Linked DNA regions of Hydrogenispora ethanolica. The protein of the gene in region 1 interacts with the protein of each later gene in a pairwise test. Links are inferred from orthologs where the notes say so. Each region holds a gene or a part of one and is shown on either strand. Other genes may lie near its edges.

Region 1 (4,635 bases):
GTATATTCTTTTAGAGGGCAACTTCAAGTCCTACCATTGCAACCCCTTGGGCGCGAAATACTTCATCGCCATTCTCTACCCCGGCGAGATCCTGGGCGAGGTTGAGGGCCTGGAAAGCTTGCCCTATTGCGGCACGCTGGAGGCGATCCGCGACTCGACCTTGCTGGTCATCCCGCACGCGGTCTACGAAGAATGGTTGCGTCAGGACGTCAACTTTAGCCTGTATGTTTATAAGGTGTTGTGCCGGAAATTTTACAGCCTGGTCAAGAAGAGCGCCGAGGACGGCTTGTATCCCCTGAAGTACCGCTTGCTGAACCTCCTGATCTATCTGCATGGCGAAAACGGCGCGGGCATGCCGGTGCAAAAGGAATTGCTGGTCGAGACCCTGGGATCGACGCCGCCCAGTATCGAGCGGATCATTGCCGATCTGACGGCCAAGGAGCTCATCGAATGTCGCGACGCCGAGATCAGGGTGCTGTCGGTCGATGGCTTGAATAAAGAATTATGGCTCTCTTGAAAATCTCTACCCGTATGGGGGCAGCGCTCGCCCGGTCCAACGGACCGCAAAGAGAGGCCCGCTTTCCGCGGCGGCCTCTCTTTTGAATGGATCCGGGTTCCGATTTGTCAAACCGTTTCGACTACAACCAACCAATGTATCCAGGTTGTGGCGGCTGAATCTGAACCCGCCGTCGTGGTGAGCGCGGCTTCCGATTCAGGGGACACTTGGAAAATGGATAGGGAATGCTTCCACTTTACTTGCCGATAAACATCTGGGTGTAAATGTTGCCGTAAACCGAGCCGGAGGCAATGCCGATACCAATCTGGGTATAGCTGGTGTTCAAAATATTGGCGCGATGACCCTCACTGTTCATTAATGCCTGATGCGCGGCTTCGGTGGAAGAGTTCCCGGCGATATTTTCGCCGGCGGTCTTGTAGGTCACGCCGTAGCTCTTCATCATATCAAAGGGCGAGCCGTAAGTCGGGGATGTATGTCCGAAATAATTGTTCTTCACCATGTCGGCGCTCTTGAGCCGGGCGAGGGTGACCAGAGTGGAATTGACCGATAAGGCGGCGATTCCGCGGCTGGTCCGTTCCTGATTCACCAGGTTGACCATCTTGGTTTCCTCGGCGGCTAAACCGGTGGACGGCGTATTCGGCGTCGTGGGAGTGGTGGGAGTGGTCGGCGTTGTAGGAGTCGTGGGCGTCGTCGGCGTCGTCGGCGTCGTGGGTTTGGACGGCGCCGGCCGATAAATGGGAATCGCTCCATAACGAGTGCTGTAGGATCCCGGGATATAGAGACTGTAACCAGAGGAGTAAGTGCTCTTCCCCGTCGAATAATAATAATTGGTTCCCGCCAAAGCAGGGACGACACTGAAGGAAATCAGCGCGATCACAGTCATTGTGCCTGCCAAAAACTTGCTGAATCTGTTCATAGCTATCTCTCCTTTCATGTTAAACCCTTGGATTTGGAAACCATGCCCCGTTTTACCGTTATGACAACGATTTGACATGAATAGAATTCGTTAGCAAAAATGTAAAACCTTTAGGAAACTATGGCCAATCGAGGTAAAATTAACATATTCGGTTCAAAACCCTTTTATTTCACCTAAATTAGCCGATTTGAAAGTAGAGTATAGTAAACCGGCCCGAGCTTTTGGGTTCACCCTGGCCTTCGGACAGGGTTTGTCACAACGCTTTTAAGCCCGAACCAATTTTCGCCGGCGGTCCATTGGAGGAATCCCTCCAGTCGTTTCGAATTATGCAATATGCAACGACATGATTTGAATCATATGATTTGCGAAAAAACGGTGAAGCGTTCGTTATTTTCGCAAACACATATACCCAAGGATTAATGTCGTTGCATAGATGAGGAATTTACGCTGATTGTGACAGAGGAGGAACCATGGAAACCAATTTACAGCGATTCGGCGTTTCCATCGACAACACGTTATTAGAGGAATTCGACGAGTTGATCGCCAAAAAAGGGTATACCAACCGCTCGGAGGCTATCCGCGACCTGATCCGCGATTACCTGATCGAGGAGCGCTGGCGGACCGGGACCGCCCAGGCCGTCGGCACGATCACTTTAGTCTACAACCACCATCTCCGGGAACTCTCGGACCGACTCAATGATATTCAGCACGATTACCACGACAAGATCGTCTCCGTGCTTCATGTCCATCTGGATGCCCATCATTGCCTGGAGGTTCTGGTGGTGCGGGGCGATACCACGGCGATTCAGACCATCGCCGGCCGTTTGAGCAGCGTCAAAGGAGTACAGCATTGCAAGCTGGTGACGACCGCCGGTGGAAATATTTAGGCCGGCCATTTGCGCCGGCGCCGCTACAAGTTATCGGGTTCGCTTATCTTGGTTGAGGGGAAAGAAAAAACCGGCTTCCGCCGGTTTTGCGATCGTATTCAATATTCGGTTCAAATGGCTTTTTCGCTCCGAACGGCCTACCGCGCCGGTCATCTGCGTACCTGATGGGCTATGATCATCCACTTGTCGTCGAATTTCCGCAATAGATATGCATAGCTGCCGCTCTGGTCATCCTGGACCGGGATGGGCCCCCCTTGATAGCTCAGTTTCACCTGGAGCTCCACATCGCCCGGTTGGGCCGGGCCGGGACTACCTTTGATATTCCAGGTCGTGGTCTCGGTACCCTCGTAAACGATCTTTTTCACAATCTGAAAGTTTTTGATCGGAACCGGCTTCGCGAGGGCGAAGGTTTTCAGATCGTAGCATTGGACCACTCCGTCCCAATCCCCGGCTTGCATACATTTGTAATAGCTCTGCAGCGTGGTTTCGGGCGAAGTCAGGTCGAGCGCAGTTTTGTTTTTATTAGTGCTCCGAAACACGACCGGCGCCGCCGGTTTGAGCCGCGCGTTATTCACTGCCGATAACAACACGCCGGTCGACAATAGCATGGCCAGCAATACGACGATTCCGATGACAACCAACTTTACGCTTTTTTGCACAGTATGGACCTCGATCACCCAGATTTGCGATACATGCAACTTTCGTTTCTATTCTTCAATCTCCGGCGGGTTTTCCCTCTATTGAAATAGGAGATTTACAAATTTTTTAAACAATCGACGCTCCCGCTGAGAGAGTTTGAAACGACTTCATCACTTGCTTTTCTGAGCTTTTATGTTCACCCTGCCTTCGGACAGGGTTTATCACAACGCTTTTAAAAGCCATGTGATAAAGTCCTCAAATTCGGAAATCATCCTTTCAATGGACTAAAAAACGACTTTATCACTTGCTTTTCTGAGCTTTTGTGTCACCCTGCCTTCGGACAGGGTTTATCACAACGCTTTTAAATACTGGCGAATGGCTTCGACCACCATGGCATGGTCTTCCTCCTGGGCCAGGCCGGAGACGGCGATAGTGCCAACCACGCCGACATTCCGAATCAGAATGGGGAAAGCGCCGCCATGGGCCGAGTATTCCAGCGGATTCACATAATACCGCTGATCGATGGTGGTGCCCGATTTCACCAATTGCTGTCCCACCCGGAGCGAACTCTTATGGAAACGGTTCACTACCCGGCACTTGCGAATAATCCATTGGTCGTTGTCGGGCGTCGTTCCTTCGCACGCATAATGAAAGAGCTGTTGACCGGAACGGGTGATGTCGATGGTGATGGCTTTCCTTTCTTTTTGAGCCCGCTCCGCCAGTTTCAACCCGATCTCCAGCGCCGTCCGGTTGGTAAACGCTTCAAATTGTAATTCCTGTTCCTCCCGGACCCGTTCTTGAAGTTCTTGATCGATATTCATCCCGATTTTTCTCCTTCCATGGTACCTGCCGCCCCAAGCCTTTTGGTCCAATGCTTGGCGGATGGATCCCCATGATCTTGATTCGTTCCGGCGCCGTTTTTTTCCTGCCGCGCCGCCTAAGAATCTCCGGCTCATGAGCCAACCAACGCCCGGTCGATGATCCGTTTCAACTCGGCAAACTTATAAGGTTTGGCGGCTACGCCGCAAAAACCGTATTTTTGGTACTCGGCGATGATCGGATCATTGGCGTAACCGCTGGAGACGATGGCTCTTACCGCGGGGTCCACCGTTTTGAGCTCGGCGATGGTCTCCTGGCCGCCGAGCCCTCCGGGGACTGTCAGGTCCATGATCACCAGATCAAAAGGAGCCCCCTCCTCCATGGCCCGCCGGTAATCCTCCAAGACTTCCCGGCCATCCCGGGCCAGCACGACGCGGTAGCCGGCATCCCGCAACATTTCGCCGACACTATCGCGGATCGTTGCCTCGTCGTCCATCAATAAAAGGGCGGCTTCCCGGGTCGCGGCCACTTCCGGGCTTTCTTCCTCCACGGCGGGCCGGGCATTCGTAGCAGGCAATAAAATGGTAAAGGTGGTTCCCACCAGGGGAACGGACTCCACTTCGAGATAGCCATTGTGTTTTTTGATAATGGAATAGGAGGTGGCCAGTCCCAGGCCGGTCCCTTCCTCCTTGGTTGTAAAGAAGGGATCAAAGATCCGGCCCAAGTTTTCCGGGGGGATTCCGTCGCCTTCATCCTGGACAGCCAATTCGACATAGCCGCCGGGCAGATAGCGGGAACCGGGCCGGATCCGGATGTTCCGCCCCAGGATTCTCAAAGTTCCGCCGCCAGGCATGGCT
Region 2 (3,639 bases), on another replicon or contig:
TGAAGGGCAATGGCTAAAAAAATTACGGCTTTCGTAAAACTGCAAGTTCCGGCTGGTAAAGCAAATCCTGCGCCACCGGTAGGCCCTGCCCTAGGTCAACACGGCGTCAACATTATGGAGTTTTGTAAGACGTTCAACGAACGCACGTCGAATCAGGCTGGAATGATCATTCCGGTTGTGATCACCGTGTATGAGGATCGTTCGTTTACATTTATCTGCAAAACACCCCCCGTGCCTGTTTTGATTAAAAAAGCCATTAATGTGGAGAAAGGTTCCGGAACTCCGAATAAGGATAAAGTCGGTAAGATCAGCCGGGCGAAAGTCCGCGAGATCGCCGAGCTGAAGATGCCGGACCTGAATGCCGCCAGCGTAGAGGCAGCCATGAGCATGGTCGCCGGTACGGCGCGCAGCATGGGGATTGTGGTAGAAGATTAGTCGCTTCAAACCGTGGGAGGAAGTAATTCCGTTATGACCACAAAGGAGGAAATGATATGCCGAAACATGGAAAACGCTATCAGGAATCCGCGAAATTGGTTGACGGCGTTAAGCTGTATGACCCGGCGGAAGCCTTGAATATTATTAAATCGATGCCAGTAGGTAAATTCGATGAGACGGTCGAGATTTCGATCCGTTTGGGCGTAGACCCGCGTCATGCCGATCAACAGATCCGTGGCGCCGTGGTGCTGCCTTTTGGTACCGGACGTACGGTGAAAGTGGCCGTCTTCGCCAAAGGCGAAAAAGCCAAAGAAGCCGAAGAGGCGGGCGCTGAGAAGGTTGGCGCCGAAGACCTGATTGAAGAGATTCAAAAAGGTTGGATGGACTTTGATGTGGCCGTGGCGACTCCGGATATGATGGGCGCTGTCGGTAAACTGGGTAAGATTTTGGGGCCGAAAGGCTTGATGCCGAACCCCAAGACCGGCACCGTTACTTTTGACGTTGCGAAAGCCGTAAAAGAGATCAAAGCCGGTAAGGTCGAATACCGGGTCGATAAGACCGGTATCGTGCATGTGCCCATTGGGAAGGTTTCTTTTGAAGCGGAAAAGTTGTTGCGTAACTTCCGGACGCTGATGGATGTGATCGTCAAAGCCAAACCGGCCAGCGCCAAGGGGACCTATATCAAGAGCGTGGTGCTTTCGGCTACGATGAGTCCCGGCGTCAAAGTTTCCCCGCAATCGGCCCAGTCGGCTGCGAGCGCCGAGCATTAAAATACGGAAGATTGTACTTCAACTGAATATTTGAATTCGCGCCATAGACAGTAGGCATCGGTAATTGAGCCGATTTAATGGGGAAACCCGCCTACCGAGGCTGGAATGGTTTTCACAGGGTGATAACAGACCTCCAGTTTAGCTATGGGGGTCTTTATTTTTTGTTTCCAAAGGTGATTACTTTTTAAAGGAGGTGTAAACATGGCAAGACCGGAAAAGGAAGCGGCGGTAAGTGAAATTCAAGAAAAACTGCAGAAATCCAAAGCAGTAGTACTCGCCGACTATCGGGGGCTGAATGTTCAGGAAGTTACCGAGCTCCGGAAGAAACTACGGGAAGCCGGCGTCGAGTATAAAGTCGCTAAGAACACTCTGACCAGCCGGGCGGCGAAGTCGGTTTCCATCGAAGGGCTCGATTCCTATCTGAGTGGCCCGACGGCTTTGGCATTCGGATATAACGACCCGGTTACACCGGCGAAAATACTCTCGAATTTTGCCAAAGATCACAAACACTTGGAGCTGAAAGGCGGTATTCTCGAGGGAAAGGTCATTGACTTTAACGCCGTCAAAGCGTTGGCTGATCTGCCTTCCCGCGAGGCATTGCTGGGTCAAGTGGCTGGTTTGATGCAGGCTCCGCTCCGTGGCATGGCTACGGTGCTTTCAGGGCCCATCCGCAATTTGGTTTATGCAGTTGAGGCGATTCGCAAGCAGAAAGCCGGAGAAGAATGATTATTAAAGGAGGATTCTATCGATGAGTAAAGTAAGTGAAGTTTTAGAGATCGTCAAAGGTTTATCCGTTCTGGAATTAAACGAATTAGTCAAAGCTTTTGAAGAGGAATTCGGCGTATCCGCCGCCGCTCCGGTTGCAGTCGCTGCTGCTCCGGCTGCCGCTGCTCCGGTCGCTGAAGAGAAAACCGAGTTTGACGTCCTGCTGGTGAGCGGCGGCGCCCAAAAGATCCAAGTGATCAAAGTGGTCCGCGAAGTAACCGGCCTCGGCCTGAAAGAAGCCAAAGATCTGGTTGACGGCGCTCCGAAGAAAGTCAAAGAAGGCATTTCCAAGGCTGACGCCGAGGAACTCAAGAAGAAACTCGAAGATGCCGGCGCTACCGTTGAACTGAAATAATCGGGTGTTGAAAAAGGGCTGGTTAATTTTCCGGCCCTTTTTTTATTTTTTCCTTGACAGGAAATTCTTACTGTGATATTATAATAATCTGCGAAGTTTGGCAATGGTTTCAAAAAAACTTTTTTAAACAGGTATAATCGCGGCTATAATATTAAAAATAAGTGAATGCGGGCTGAGGTTGCTGAAAAGTAGTTTGACGAATATTCCTTGAACAAAGATAGTGGCGAGGATAACTATTGTTACCTTGCTTTTGTCTGTTTTCGTAGGTACTCAGGCCCGGTTATTACTATTCTGAAGAGGTGAGTGGCTTGCAGGAAGCTGTCCAAAAACATCGTAACAGAGTGAGCTTCGCCAAGATCGAAGAAATCCTGGATATGCCGAACTTAATTGAAGTTCAGCAGAAATCGTATCAGTGGTTTTTAGATGAAGGCTTGCGTGAAATGTTCCGAGACATCTCGCCGATTCAGGATTTTACCGGCAATTTGGTCTTGGAGTTTATCGATTATGCGCTGGGCGATCCGAAATATCCGGTCGAAGAATGCAAGGACCGCGATGTTACATATGCTGCGCCGCTGCGGGTGCGGGCCCGGCTAATCAATAAAGAGACCGGCGAAGTGAAGGAACAAGAGGTCTTCATGGGCGATTTCCCGTTGATGACCGAGAAAGGAACCTTCATTATTAATGGCGCCGAGCGGGTTATCGTTAGCCAGCTGGTCCGTTCGCCGGGCGTCTATTTCGGAAGAACTCAGGATACCACCGGAAAATACCTATACTCCTCCAGCATCATTCCCAACCGTGGCGCCTGGTTGGAGTATGAATTCGATTCCAATGACGTGTTATATGTGCGGATCGATCGGACCCGGAAACTTCCGGTGACCATATTATTGAAGTCTTTGGGATTGGGCAACAACTATCAGCTCAATGATCTCTTCGAAGGCCACGAAGTTATCAAAAACACCCTGGAACGGGATAACACCCAAAACGAAGAAGAAGCTCTGGTTGAGATCTATAAACGGTTGCGTCCGGGTGAACCGCCGACGGTCGATAGCGCGCGTAGCCTTTTTGAGACGTTGTTTTTTGATCCGAAACGCTACGATCTGGCCTCGGTGGGACGTTATAAGATCAATAAGAAACTGGGCTTGAACTTCCCCGCCAAATCGACCAAACCGTATGTGGATGCCGAGGGAAACGAGGTTCCGGGCCAGGAAGCCGTAAAGACCTTAATGAAGGAAGATGTCATTGAGGTTGTAAAATACTTACTGAATTTGTTTGGCGGGGTCGGCGAGATCGATGACATCGACCACCTCGGCAACC

The links. Proteins that work in one complex are often made in the same cells at the same time.
Region 2: the proteins of nikR (region 1) and rplL interact in binary tests that used the Escherichia coli proteins (3 or more experiments, as listed by UniProt). The link is inferred for Hydrogenispora ethanolica from one-to-one orthologs.

The regions. Positions count from the first base shown.
Region 1 is NZ_SLUN01000005.1:126,425-131,059, reverse strand. Bases 880-3,611 are described here. They hold nikR (nickel-responsive transcriptional regulator NikR), read left to right. Parts: upstream 880-1,903; coding sequence 1,904-2,320; downstream 2,321-3,611. Other genes in these bases: EDC14_RS06245 (heme-degrading domain-containing protein), read right to left, coding at 3,310-3,611; EDC14_RS06250 (hypothetical protein), read right to left, coding at 2,470-2,979; EDC14_RS06260 (CAP domain-containing protein), read right to left, coding at 880-1,433. In the rest of the region: EDC14_RS06265 (Crp/Fnr family transcriptional regulator), read left to right, coding at 1-517; more of EDC14_RS06260, read right to left, coding at 753-879; more of EDC14_RS06245, read right to left, coding at 3,612-3,780; EDC14_RS06240 (PAS domain S-box protein), read right to left, coding at 3,912-4,635. UniProt on the Escherichia coli protein: Transcriptional repressor of the nikABCDE operon. Is active in the presence of excessive concentrations of intracellular nickel.
Region 2 is NZ_SLUN01000065.1:1,261-4,899, forward strand. Bases 952-3,639 are described here. They hold rplL (50S ribosomal protein L7/L12), read left to right. Parts: upstream 952-1,953; coding sequence 1,954-2,325; downstream 2,326-3,639. Other genes in these bases: rplA (50S ribosomal protein L1), read left to right, coding at 952-1,205; rplJ (50S ribosomal protein L10), read left to right, coding at 1,407-1,931; rpoB (DNA-directed RNA polymerase subunit beta), read left to right, coding at 2,700-3,639. Also shown: rplK (50S ribosomal protein L11), read left to right, coding at 10-435; more of rplA, read left to right, coding at 492-951. UniProt on the Escherichia coli protein: The binding site for several of the GTPase factors involved in protein synthesis (IF-2, EF-Tu, EF-G and RF3). Is thus essential for accurate translation.